3 regions of the Lysinibacillus sp. COL-1 genome follow, and region 1 is predicted to be linked to each of the others. Evidence: riboswitches for the same ligand, from Rfam matches in the RefSeq annotation. Region 1 holds a riboswitch; each other region holds the start of a gene.

Region 1 (4,603 bases):
CTTGTAAAATATTATCTAGTAAAGGATTTAGCACAAAATCCTTTACTTCATTTTGGAATCGTTCAATTTTTACCGTTGCCCCGGTTGCTAGTGCAGCACCTTCAGCAATTGCACGTACCTTTACTGATACCTCCTCTGTTTTTTTCCATGAATCCGCACGAATGAAGAATCTTGCTGCTGCATATTCAGGAATAATGTTTGGTGCATCCCCACCATGTGTAATAATTCCATGAATTCGAACATCTGTAGGAAGCTGCTGGCGTAAAGCATTAATCCCAACAAAAAGCTGGATCACTGCATCTAATGCATTAATTCCTTCCTCAGGAGCCCCTGATGCATGTGCGGCTTTCCCGTAAAAATGGAAATCAAGTGGATCAACGGCAAGTGTTTCCCTTGTTAGAGATGTTTTTCCTGCTGGATGAATCATTAAAGCGACATCTACTTCCTTTAAATAGCCATGTGCTACAAAGCTTCCCTTTGCACTGCCGTTTGGACCACCCTCTTCAGCAGGTGTTCCTAAGACGACGACACTTCCACCAGTTTCATCTAATGTTTTAGAAAGAGCAATTCCGGCTGCGACACTCGTTGTTCCGATAATATTATGACCACAGGCATGCCCTAAACCTGGAAGAGCGTCATATTCAGCAAGAAAGGCAATTGTTGAACCAGGTTTTCCACTGTCTTTCACTGCATAAAAGGAGGTTTCATGTCCAGCAACGGCTGTGTCTACTTTAAATCCTGCATTCGTCAAGATTTCTACATGCTTTTGACTTGCGAAAAACTCCTGATTCCCTATTTCTGGATTGGCATGGATTGCCTGGCTAGTTTCAATATACAATGCTTGATTTGTTTCAATGGATTCCTGGATTAGTTCAATTCCCGATAAAGTTTTGCTCATATTTATCTCCCCCTATAGTCCTTTGCTTTGTTTTATTAACTCATCTTTTGATAAATCAACAACAATAGATCCTCCATTTGTTTCTGCCTCGACTGCCTTCATTACGTCTTCCTCATGATACAGCTCGACAATTCTCTGATATGTTTTATTATCTTGATCATCTGCTCGTGCAGCAAAAATGTTCACATAAGGTAAGGCGTTAGGATCGTTGGCATCTTCAAGATAAATGGGGTCCTTTACGGGATCAAACCCAGCTTGTCCAGCAACTCCATTATTAATAACGGATGCAACTACATCTGGTAATACACGTGGTGTTTGTTGAGCTACAATCGGTAAAATGTCTAAATCTTTCGGGTTGTCGACGATTTTACTTGGGTCACCGAAGAGACCAAAATCATCTGCCAATTTAATTAAGCCAGCTGATTCTAATAATCTTAATGCACGAGCCTGGTTGGAAGGGTCATCAGGGATGGCAATTTTGTCACCTTTTTTAATTTCGTTAACATCCTTCACTTTTTCTGAATATATTCCCATTGGAGCAATAACAGTAGCACCAATTGGAACTAAATCGACATTATTTTCTTTAGTAAATTGTGTTAGAAACGCGATATGCTGAAAGGAATTAATATCAATTTCTTTATTTGCTAATGCCTGATTCGGCAATGTATAGTCAGAGAACTCGACAAGCTCAATTTCAATCCCTTCCTTTTTAGCTTTCTCTTTTAAAATCGGCCATACTTCACCATCTGTTCCAGTTACACCAATCTTTACTTTTTCTTCTTTTTTAGCATTATCTGTAGCTGAATCAGACCCACAGGCAGCCAATGCTAATACGGCTGTTAAAACTAATAAAATACTAAACCACTTTTTCATTATTGATCTCCTCTTTCGTTGTTTTATTCAAATGAAAAATGTCCTTCTTACCGTCGCATAATTTTTCTTGATAGCTTATTCCCAATCCACTGCGCAATTTGTACAAGAATAATAAGAATAATAACGGTCACAAGCATGACACTTCCATCAAAGCGTTGATAACCATATGTCATTGCAATATGACCTAAACCGCCTCCGCCAACTGTACCAGCCATTGCAGAGAAATCTATTAAACCGACTGTCACAAACGTTAAGCCTAAAATTAACGGTCCAAGTGCCTCTGGAATTAATACAGTAAAAATAATTTGTAGAGGACTTGCTCCCATTGCCTTTGCGGCTTCAATTACCCCAGGGTCAATGCTAACTAAGTTATTCTCTACTACTCTCGCAATACCAAATGATGAGGCAATCGTCATCGGAAAGATTGCTGCCCACGTACCAATCGTTGTTCCAACAACCATTCTTGTTAATGGGCTAATGGCCACTAGAAAAATAATAAATGGAACTGGGCGAATAATATTAATTAAAAAATTTAACAATTGAAACACGAATTTGTTCTCTAAAATATTTCCTTTTCGTGTCACATATAGTAGTAAACCTATTGTTATACCAAGAATAGAACCGAAGATAAGGGTTATAATAACCATTAAAATCGTTTCACCCGTAGATTCAAAAATACGGGGCCAAAAAGTCGTCCAATCAACCTTCATTGAATTTTACCTCCTCAACAGTTACAATGTCTTGTAATTCAGTAAGAACACTAGGTATTTTATCGCTATGTCCCTCAAATGAGACGAGCAAGTTCCCATAGAACTTCTCCTGAATTTCTCGGACAGAGCCATAGACGATATTAACGTCCACATCAAATTTTCTTGTTACGCGAGAAAGGATAGGATCGCTAGCAATATCACCTTTAAAAATAACACGGTATAAATTTTTGCCGCCTTTTTTTCTCCATTCCTCTAATAGAGATGCAGATGGTCGATCTTGCTGAACCGATTGAATAAACCGTTGAGTCGTTAAATGCTGTGGATTTGTAAAAATATCAAAAACTGAATTAGATTCAATTACTGCTCCATTTTCCATGACTGCTACTCTGTCACATATTTGTTGGATGACATTCATCTCATGTGTGATTAGCAAAATAGTGATTCCTAAATCCTTGTTTACTTTTTTGAGAAGGCGGAGAATTTCCCCAGTTGTATCTGGATCGAGCGCTGAGGTTGCTTCATCACAAATTAATATATCAGGGGAGGTAGCAAGCGCCCTCGCAATTCCAACCCGCTGTTTTTGGCCTCCAGATAATTGCTCAGGGTAATCGTTCGCTTTTTCTGTAAGACCAACAAAACTAAGAAGTTCTGCAACTCTTTCATTAATTTCTTTTTTAGGCACTCCCGCCAGCTTAAGTGGATAGGCTACATTTCCAGCTACCGTTCTTGAGGAGAATAAGTTGAAATTTTGAAAAATCATGCCGATTCTTCTTCTCAGCTTTCTTACCTCTTTTGGTGTGAGCGAATTAATATCAACACCTTGTACTTGAACAGTGCCATGGGTTGGACTTTCTAATAGATTCACAAGTCGCAATAATGTGCTCTTTCCTGCACCACTAAATCCAATAATTCCAAAAATCTCTCCCTGCTGAATTGAAAGAGATACATCTTTCACTGCATTCACTTCACGATCACCAAATTTAAAGGTTTTCGCTACATTCTGAAATTCAATCATTTACTTGCTCAACTCCCTATTTAAAAATAAAGAACAAAAAGGACCTTCCTTTTGTTCTTATCGATTAAGAAAAAAGGAAGGTCCCCACTATTGAAGAAACTACTTCCTTCTCATCTTTCAAATGTAAGTACATTTGCAGGAATTGGCACGGTATTATGTTAATAACCCGCTGCCGAGACTTCATTGGGCCTGTCCCTCAGTCTCTCTGGATAAGAAGAAATTATCGTATTTAATTGTCTGTTAAGATTTAAACAATACTATAATGCTTGATGAATTATATGTCAACATTTCTTTTAAAAAGTTTTATTAGAAAAATAAATCCATTTACTGTTATAACAGCAGGAGTACATTGGTAGCCGCGTTTTTTCTAGTGAAATAATTTATGCTTATGTTACTGAGGATGTCAATGAGCAGGCAGCCATAAAAAGGTTCAATTTGAAAATTGCCTACTTCCAAATTGAACCTTTCCGTTATTCTAAAACGCCCTTTTCTCGTAAACTAGCAATTTGTTCATCATTATAGCCAAGTGCAGTTAATACTTCTTCATTATGCTCTCCAAGCTTGGCACCGACATACTTGTACTCAGGCTCAGTGCCATCAAATTTAAAGGCAGAAGCAATTTGCTGTTGCATGGTGCCATCGCTTTTTGGAATATCGACGATCATGCCGCGAGCCTTCAACTGTGGATGCTCACATGCTTCTGGAAAAGTGAGTACAGGCTCTACACAACCTTCAAAATCCTCGTTAAATACCTCAAGCCATTCCTCATATGTCTTTGATAGAAAGGCATCATGAACAGCCTCTTTAAAGCGTATTTGCGTATAGTAAGAATCATTAAAGGTATTATCAATCAACTCAGGAATGTCGAGTGCTTCACAGAGCAGTTTACGAAATTGAGGTTCTAAGCTACCGACAGAGAAGAAGCGTCCATCTTTTGTTTTGTAAAAATCATAGTAACTGCCTCCGTTTAAAATTTCTTGCTCTGGCTGTGGTACACGACCACCCCCAATAAACGCAGCACCATACATAGCATTCAGCGAAAAGACAGCATCTGTCATACTAATATCTATGAATTGTCCTTCGCCTGTTTTTTCACGATGAAGGGCA
Region 2 (4,603 bases), on a different contig from region 1:
TGTGGACTGCAATTAAGCTGGCACGTAATTGAATCTTGTTTTTATAGGAGAAGTATGGCACACTGAAAGTGAATATATTACATATTTATGGAGGGGTTTTTTGCATGAGCACACCTAAAGACTTACGTTATTCTGAAGAACATGAATGGGTAAAAACAGAAGATGGAAAAGTACGTATTGGTATTACTCACTTCGCACAATCTGAATTAGGAGATATCGTTTTCGTTGAGCTTCCACAAGTTGGCGACGAAATCAAAACAGATGATCCATTCGGTAGCGTAGAATCAGTTAAAACTGTTTCTGAATTGTATGCACCAATCTCAGGTACTGTAGTTGAAGTAAATGCAGATTTAGAAGATAGCCCAGAATTCGTTAATGAATCACCATATGAAAAAGCATGGATGATCGTTGTGGAGCCTGCTGATGCATCAGAAGTTGAAAAACTAATGACAGCAGAGCAATACGAAGAAATGATCGCTGAATAAGACAAGCTATAATCGAAAAACGTCGGAAACTACCGGCGTTTTTTGTTATATAATGACTTATAAGTGGGTATGTCTAAATGGAGGTGGCGTAATGTTCGAGGGAAAATGCTTAATAGTAGAAGGACGCTCAGATAAGCTACAAATTGAGCCAATTTTAAATGAGAATGTTACAATACTATGTACGAATGGTACAATTGGTGTGCATCAATTAGAAGAGCTGCTTGATCCCTATGAGAGCTGTGAGCTATTTACTTTTTTTGATGCAGATACTTCAGGCGATAAGCTACGTGCATTAATGGACAGACATTATCCAGAGGCAGAGCATTTACGTACAATGCCAACCTATAAGGAAGTAGAGACGACACCAAGAAAAGTGTTAGCGATGATATTACTGCGTGCACATTTTTCAATCCATAATGAATATATTTTGTAAGGTTGCGTGAGGAAATGGAAGAATGGTCAAAAGAGCAGTGGGAAACGGCTAAACAGTCTGGACAGAAAGCTGCATTTTATTTATATACACCGATGTGTGGAACGTGTGCAGTGGCATCTAAAATGATGGCCATTATTGAACAATTACTGCCACAGCTACCAATAGGTAAAGCGAATATAAATTTTTTAGAGCATGTTGCTGTTGAGCACCAAATTGAAAGTGTTCCGTGTTTACTTGTTAGTGATGGCGGAAAAGTGACAGATAAGATTTATGCTTTTCAATCCGTACCATTTTTATACGAATTGTTAAAAAAATCAATTGACTGAACTTTACTAGCGTGGTAAAGTATCAAATATATTACTAAAACATTAAATATATCGAACTCTTATAAAGAGTGGCGGAGGGAAGTGCCCTATGAAGCCCGGCAACCATCACAAAGTGAAAAGGTGCCAAATCACTCAAAGATTTTTCTTTGAAAGATGAGAGAACGGTTTAACGTTATTATACGTGACCCCTTCTACTTGTCTGTGAGTGAAGGGGTTTTCTATATGAGAAAAGGAGTATTCGCTATGATCCAGCTTCAAAATATTACGAAGAAGTACAAAACAGCAAATGGCGAATTAACGGCAGTCAAAGACGTCAACCTTACCATCAATAAAGGTGAAATTTTTGGCATTATCGGCTATAGTGGCGCTGGTAAAAGTACCATGATTCGTTTATTAAACGGTTTAGAGAAACCGACAACAGGAACAGTAACGGTGAACAGTCAAGAGTTTTCATCGATTAAAGGGCAAAAGCTTAGAGCAGCTAGACAAAAGGTAAGTATGATTTTCCAACATTTCAATTTACTTTGGTCTAGAACAGTTGCCGAAAATATTGCATTTCCACTAGAAATAGCAGGTGTTTCAAAGGCTCAACGTGAAGCACGAGTGAAGGAATTAATTGCACTTGTTGGTCTAGAGGGACGTGACAGGGCATATCCATCCCAGCTTTCTGGTGGACAAAAGCAGCGTGTAGGGATTGCCCGTGCATTAGCGAATAATCCAGAGGTTTTACTATGTGATGAGGCGACTTCCGCACTCGATCCTGAAACGACGGATGCCATTCTTGATTTACTCGTTGATATCAATGAACGTTTAGGCCTAACAATCGTTTTGATTACCCATGAAATGCATGTCATCCGCAAAATTTGTCATCGTGTAGCGGTCATGGAGGCAGGCGAAATAGTGGAACGTGGTGAGGTATTGCAAGTTTTCCAAGCACCACAAGCGGCTATCACTAAAAAATTCGTATCTCAGATTACAGATACAAAGGAAACACAGGATACGGTGGCACAAATCAAAACAAATTATCCAACTGGACAACTTGTTAAACTGATTTTTGTTGGTGAAAAGACCGAGCAGCCGGTTATCTCACATCTTGTGAAACAATTTGATGTAGAAGTAAGCATTGTTCATGGTAATATTTCGCAAACGAAAAACGGTGCATACGGTACACTGATTGTGCAAATTGATGGCTCGAAGACAAATGTGGCTGAAGCCCTTCGTTATTTAAATACAGTCGAAGTACAAACGGAGGTGATCGCAAATGCTAACTAATCTTTTTCCAAACGTAGACTGGGAAAATATGTGGCAAGCTATGTATGAAACATTGTACATGACGGCAATTTCTACAGTTGTCACATTTATTCTTGGGTTAGTCATTGGGATCGTTCTATTTTTAACAAGCCCTAATCAGCTATGGGCTAATAAAATGGTTAACTTTTTAACGGGTTCAATCGTTAATATTTTCCGCTCCATCCCATTTATCGTGTTAATTATTTTATTAATTCCATTTACGAAATTCTTACTTGGTACGATTCGGGGAGCAAATGCGGCATTACCTGCTCTAATTATCGGTGCAGCCCCGTTCTACGCTCGTATGGTATTGATTGCGTTACGTGAAATAGATAAAGGTGTCATTGAAGCAGCCCGTTCAATGGGGGCAAAAACATCCACAATTATTTGGAAAGTACTGATCCCTGAATCTTTACCAGCACTAATTTCAGGAATTACTGTAACGGCTGTTGCCCTCGTTGGTTATACTGCAATGGCAGGGATTATCGGTGCAGGTGGTCTTGGTAACTTAGCTTTCCTAGACGGCTTCCAACGAAATCGCCAAGATGTGACATTAATGGCAACTATTTTGATCTTAGTAGTTGTATTTATCATTCAATGGATTGGTGATCTCATAACGGTGAAGATTGATAAACGTTAGTAAGACTAAAAGAGGTTATTCCGGTTCTAACCGCTAACATATTTGAAACAAATAAAAGGGAGTGTCATAAATGAAAAAGTTATTAGCAGGATTATTTTTATCTATACTTGTACTAGCATTAGCAGCTTGTGGTACAGATAAAAAGGAAGATGCCAATTCAGCATCTGATCAAACAGATAGTAAAGACAATGTAACATTAAAAGTAGGTGCTTCTAATACACCACACGCAGTCATCCTAGATAAAGCAAAACCAATTTTAGCTAAAGAAGGCATCGACCTTGAAATTGAAACTTATACAGATTATGTTCTTCCAAACCAAGATCTAGATTCAAAAACACTTGATGCAAACTATTTCCAACATATTCCATACTTGGAGTTACAAATTAAAGATAATGGCTATGATTTCGTGAATGCTGGTGGCGTTCATATTGAACCAATCGGTATTTACTCAAAAAAATATAAAACTTTAGAAGATCTGCCTGAAGGCGCAACAATCTTACTTTCTAACTCAGTATCAGACCACGGTCGTATGCTATCATTACTGGAAGCTAAAGGCTTAATTAAATTAAAAGAAGGTATTGATAAAACGGCAGCAGAAATAAAGGATATTGAAGAAAATCCTAAAAACTTTAAATTCGATGCGAATACTGCACCAGAAATGCTTGTACAAATGTATGAAAATGATGAGGGCGATGCAGTACTTATCAACTCTAACTTTGCGATCGATAATGGTTTAAATCCAATCGAAGATGCTATTTCTCTTGAAGACAAAGAATCTCCATATGTGAATATTATCGCAGTACGTGCAGGCGACGAAACAAGACCAGAAATTAAAAAATTATTAGAAGTATTAACTTCTAAAGAAATCCAAGACTTCATTTTAGAAGAATGGAAAGGTGCAGTAGTACCAGTACAATAATTAAAAGGGTAAGTGAGTGATCTAACTCACTTACTTTTTTATTAGCCCCCTCAAGTATCGCTCATTAATGATACTTGGGGGTTATTTTTATTGCAATTATTAAAAAGTTGATTTATCAACTATTAACATCAATCAGTGTTGTTTTTAATCAAATTATTTTAGAGTTAGAAAGTAATTCTGAAATTATTTGTTAAATAGGATGAACATTATTGCACAAATATTATTAGATTTCATAAAATATAGGTGTTTATGAGTATATTTTATAATTGTTTAGAAATTGTTTAGTTATAATTAGTACTATATAAATGTTGATGAAGTTTTTTTGAGTTAAATTTATTTTTTTAATCTATTTTGACTAGAAAAATCATACGTAAGTATGTAGCGATGAAAGGAGTCTGTACAGTACGATGATGAGAAGTGACAAATTACTTTGCAAAATGCTTGCCATGAATAACTATGGTCAAATGAAGCTGTAACGAAAAGAACGATGACAATGGACTACTAGATTAG
Region 3 (4,603 bases), on a different contig from region 1:
GAATTCACCTCCTAATTCTTCCACCGCGACGCCATTTTCCGTAAAATATGTGAGTGCCTTTTGGACAATGTGAAGTTCTCCATGTAAATGCACCACAATGTTACCAACAATGCCGTTTTTTAATTCAATAATATTTGCCGTTAAAATATTTGGTTGTACATCATACACTTTCGTAACTTCTGCTAGTAATGGCTTACCAGTACTTTCACCTAGGAAGGTTAAACGAATGACACTGCCTGAAACATTTAACTGCTCGATCAGGGAAGGGGATAAATTACGTTGTGAAATCGTATTTAAAAACTTTCTCGTTGTAGGATGCTTCGGTTTAGCAAAAAGTTCAATAGCCGTACCAAATTCCACCACTTTTCCTGATTCAAGAACAGAAACCTCATCACATATTTTCTGAATGACATTCATCTCATGTGTAATCAGCAGGATCGTAATACCTAATTCACGGTTAATTTTTAACAACAATTCAAGAATGGCTTCGGTTGTTTCAGGGTCGAGTGCACTTGTTGCTTCGTCACTAAGTAGAACCTCTGGTTCCTGTGCCAAGGCACGTGCAATAGCAACACGTTGCTTTTGCCCACCTGAAAGTTGGTTAGGGTAGCTGTCTAGTTTGTCTGTTAATCCAACAATTTCAGCATATTTAGCCACACGGTTTTTTACCTCTTTCTCGTTATAGCCAAGTAGCTTTAAAGGAATAGCAATATTATTGTAAACGGTTGCCGTTTTTAATAGATTAAAATGTTGGAAAATCATCCCGATTTTTTGGCGTGTTTGCCGTAATTCATGAAGAGAAAGGGCAGTAATGTCCACATTGTCGATTAACACTTTTCCAGCTGTAGGTCGCTCTAGTAGATTGACGCAACGAATGAGTGTACTTTTACCTGCACCACTATAGCCAATCACACCATGAATTTGTCCTTTTTTTACATGGAGATTTATTCCATCTACAGCCTTAATGATGTCTTTTTTCGTCTTATATTCTTTTGAGATATTTTGTAATTGAATCATCCGATTGATTGCTCCTTTCTCAAGCTCCTAAAAAGCAAGAATCTGCTCGTTTTCCATAGAGGAATTTCGGCAGATTCTTCAGCTACTAGAAGCTTCCTGAATGTATTACCAGCTAGGGATTACTGAACCTTTGAATTCTTCTTCAATGAATTGACGTACTTCATCAGATTGGTAAGCCTCAACGAACTTTTTAATTGTTGGGTCATTTTCATTTTCTGCACGTACCACAATATAGTTCACATATGGAGAGTCAGTAGATTCTAAAAGAATAGCGTCATCTTTAGGATTAATGCCAGCTTCCAATGCGAAGTTTGTATTAATAGCTGCTACATCTACTTCACTAAGCTGCTTAGGAATTTGAGCTGCCTCTAATTCGATGAATTTTAAATTCTTTTTGTTTTCTTCTACATCACGGATAGAGGCTGTTAAATCTGCCCCATCTTTTAATTTTATATAGCCTGCTTCCTGTAAAACAAAGAGGGCACGAGCACCATTTGTTGGGTCATTTGGTAAACCAAATGTTGCACCATCCGGAATGTCCTCAAAGGATTTATATTTTTCAGAGTAAATACCCATTGGATTTAAAATCGTTTTGCCTACTGGTACTAAATCTGTATCATGATCTTTATTAAACGTATCGAGGAAAGGCTCGTGTTGATAGCTATTCGCATCAAGATCACCTTCAGATAAGGATGTATTAGGTAAAACATAATCAGAAAATGATTTAAGCTCTACTTCTAGCCCATTTTCTTTGGCTACTTTCGCTGCAACTTCTGCTATTTGTTCGTGTGGACCAGACGTGACACCTACGACGATTTTATTTTCATTAATTGCTTCAGCTTGACCTTTACTCTCTTCTTTAGAGCCACAACCTGCTAGAGCTGCTGCTAATGTAAGACTTGCTAAACCTACTAAAAATTTATTTTTCTTTTTCATGAAAACTACCTCCAAGATTGTTTTTATCGGTTTTTGAAAATAAAAAAACTCTCTTACAAACTAAGAGAGGCTCATGAAAAAATGTCCTCTCTTATCTATCAAACGATAATCGTTTGCAGGATTTAGCACCTTCCTTCTAAAAGGAGGTTGCCGAGCTTCATAGGGCCAGTCCCTCAGCTACTCTTGATAAGAGATTTATCATATTTTTTTTGTAATTCCGATAGAACTAATATAATTTATAGGTTATAGTAAGTCAATAAATATTTTTTTAAATTTTTTATATTATTATAATATTTCGTCATGAAAGAGGGATAGCAATGTCTGTAAGAGTTAATTATGGTATAGGTTCATTTGGCAAGGTTGTGAGTGCTCGATTGCTAATGGGTACAGACATTATTGAAGGAATGGAGGCACTTTGTGAGGAGAACCATATTGAGTCAGCAACAATTGTTAGCTGTATAGGTAGCCTTCAAAAGAGTAGCTTTGTTTATTTAGTACCTGATGAAACATCACAGATTAACGTAAGTTTTAGCGATGTCATAAAAAAAGAGGGGCCACTTGAATTGATCCAAGGCTCTGGCGTAGTATGTAAGCGCGATGGGGGATATGAAACACATTTCCATGGTTCTATGAGTGATCAATGGGGCATCGTGTCAGGGGGGCATTTAATGAAGAGGGGGAACCCTGTTATTACGGCTGACATAGTGCTAGCTGAGGTTCAAGGCATCCAGCACTTTCGAAAATTTGATGAAGAAACAGGCCATGTTCAATTTTATCCATTAGAACACGGTTTACAGCAGCCAAGGAAAATTGAAAAATAGCGAAAATGATACTAACTTTTTCTTTTCACTGAGCTGCATGTTCCTTACTGAATTAAAAAATGTTAGACCGAGCTTATAATCGGTCTAACATTTTTACTTTTGTCCCAGCCTCATGTCATGGTTAAGGGTTGAATAATTGTAATTGTTCGATTCTATGGATTGCTTCACGTAAGCGTTCCTCGCTAACAAGTAAACCAACACGGATATAGCCTTCGCCATATCGGCCGAAACCATTGCCTGCTGCTACAGCGATATCAGCCTTTTCCAATAATAAATCGGCAAACTGCTCGCTAGTATAGCCGAATGGTACAGGGAGCCATGCGAAGAAGGAGCCTTTTGGAGCCGTTACATGCCAACCAATTCTTTGAGCTTCTTCAATGAGTACATTGCGGCGACCTTCATAGGTAGCTCGCAGTTCATCCACACATTCTTGGGAAGCTGTAAGTGCCGTTGCTGCTGCTTGTTGAATAGCAGGGAATTGACTACAAAACAGATGATCCTGAATTAGATTAATGGCAGCAATAATGTCGGCATTACCGACAGCGAAGCCTATACGCCAGCCTGCCATATTATAAGTTTTGGAGAGTGTGTACATTTCAATTCCTACTTCTTTTGCACCCTCAGCTTGTAGGAAGCTAATAGGTTTATTACCGTCAAATCCTATTGCCCCATAAGCAAAATCATGTGATACGATAATATTGTGTTCCTTCGCAAAGCGAACGGTCTCTTCAAAAAATGCAAGTGTTGCTGTACCACCTGTAGGGTTGTTCGGGTAATTTAGGTAAAGTAGCTTCGCCTTCTCTTTCATTTCATCAGGTAATGCATGATAATTAGGTAAGAAATCATTTGCAGCTAAAAGTGGCATCACTTCAAAATGGACATCACCTAATACGACACCTGATAAGTAATCTGGATAGCCAGGGTCTGGTAAGAGCATTGTATCACCTGGATTTAATACGGCTAAAGGTAGCTCAACGAGTCCAATTTTTGTCCCGCCAAGAATCGCTACCTCTGTGTCAGGATTTAGATTCACATTATATTCACGTTTATAATAGTCGACAGCTGCTTGGCGTAATTCAGCGATACCGCGAAATGGTGAATATTTGTGATTTTGTGGATTTTCAGCCGCCTCCTGTAATGCTTGAATGATATGAGGGGGCGTTGGTTGATCGGGATTTCCTTGACCAAGATTAATGACATCGCGACCTTCTTCTAAGGCATTATTTACTTTTTGAACTAACGCTGCAAAAAATTGAGTGGGTAGTTGCTGTAGTTTTTTAGAGAATTCCATGCATGATCACCTTTTTCAGAATATAATAATTATTATTGAAGAATATGAAGCAAATAGTATTACTTTTTTTGTTAATTGTCTAGAGGAGGAATGGCTATGAAAATCGGTTGTATTCAATTAAATGTTGGCTTTGGCAAAGTAGAAGAAAATTTTGCACGAGCTGAGGACAAGATTCGAGAAGTGGCAAAAAAAGGAGCAGAAATCATTGTGCTGCCTGAAATGTGGAATACAGGCTATGCGTTAGAGAAGCTGCCTGAACTAGCGGATGTCGATGGTGAACGTACGAAATCCTTCTTGGCTGAATTAGCACAGGAACTTGGTGTACATATTGTAGGTGGTTCTGTTTCAACGAAGAAAGGCGACAAATTTTATAATACGATGTATACATTTGATCGCAATGGAGAACTTGTAGGGGAATATAGCAAAGCACATCTTTTCCGTTTAATGGATGAGCATCTCTACTTAGAAGCAGGGGATGAAATGAATCGATTTGCTCTAGGAGATATTGAAGCTGCTGGGGTCATTTGCTATGATATTC

What was found. A riboswitch is a leader RNA that binds a small molecule or an ion and turns the genes downstream of it on or off. The one in region 1 is predicted to bind S-adenosylmethionine.
Region 2: it holds a riboswitch for S-adenosylmethionine, as region 1 does, so the genes downstream of both, AC6BKE_RS26110 (methionine ABC transporter ATP-binding protein) here and AC6BKE_RS03400 (methionine ABC transporter ATP-binding protein) in region 1, are expected to answer to the same signal.
Region 3: it holds a riboswitch for S-adenosylmethionine, as region 1 does, so the genes downstream of both, AC6BKE_RS09560 (MetQ/NlpA family ABC transporter substrate-binding protein) here and AC6BKE_RS03400 (methionine ABC transporter ATP-binding protein) in region 1, are expected to answer to the same signal.

The regions. Positions count from the first base shown of each region.
Region 1 is NZ_JCAWSJ010000002.1:578,411-583,013, forward strand. It holds gene AC6BKE_RS03385 (M20 family metallopeptidase) at 1-898, opposite strand, end outside; gene AC6BKE_RS03390 (MetQ/NlpA family ABC transporter substrate-binding protein) at 911-1,771, opposite strand; gene AC6BKE_RS03395 (methionine ABC transporter permease) at 1,819-2,481, opposite strand; gene AC6BKE_RS03400 (methionine ABC transporter ATP-binding protein) at 2,471-3,496, opposite strand; SAM riboswitch class I at 3,604-3,712, opposite strand; gene AC6BKE_RS03405 (CaiB/BaiF CoA transferase family protein) at 3,967-4,603, opposite strand, start outside.
Region 2 is NZ_JCAWSJ010000004.1:3,573,176-3,577,778, reverse strand. It holds gene gcvH (glycine cleavage system protein GcvH) at 105-485, shown strand; gene AC6BKE_RS26120 (toprim domain-containing protein) at 577-918, shown strand; gene AC6BKE_RS26115 (thioredoxin family protein) at 933-1,244, shown strand; SAM riboswitch class I at 1,301-1,404, shown strand; gene AC6BKE_RS26110 (methionine ABC transporter ATP-binding protein) at 1,488-2,516, shown strand; gene AC6BKE_RS26105 (methionine ABC transporter permease) at 2,506-3,174, shown strand; gene AC6BKE_RS26100 (MetQ/NlpA family ABC transporter substrate-binding protein) at 3,245-4,093, shown strand.
Region 3 is NZ_JCAWSJ010000004.1:241,273-245,875, forward strand. It holds gene AC6BKE_RS09555 (methionine ABC transporter ATP-binding protein) at 1-1,017, opposite strand, end outside; gene AC6BKE_RS09560 (MetQ/NlpA family ABC transporter substrate-binding protein) at 1,123-1,953, opposite strand; SAM riboswitch class I at 2,042-2,146, opposite strand; gene AC6BKE_RS09565 (PPC domain-containing DNA-binding protein) at 2,271-2,774, shown strand; gene AC6BKE_RS09570 (pyridoxal phosphate-dependent aminotransferase) at 2,896-4,065, opposite strand; gene AC6BKE_RS09575 (carbon-nitrogen family hydrolase) at 4,162-4,603, shown strand, end outside.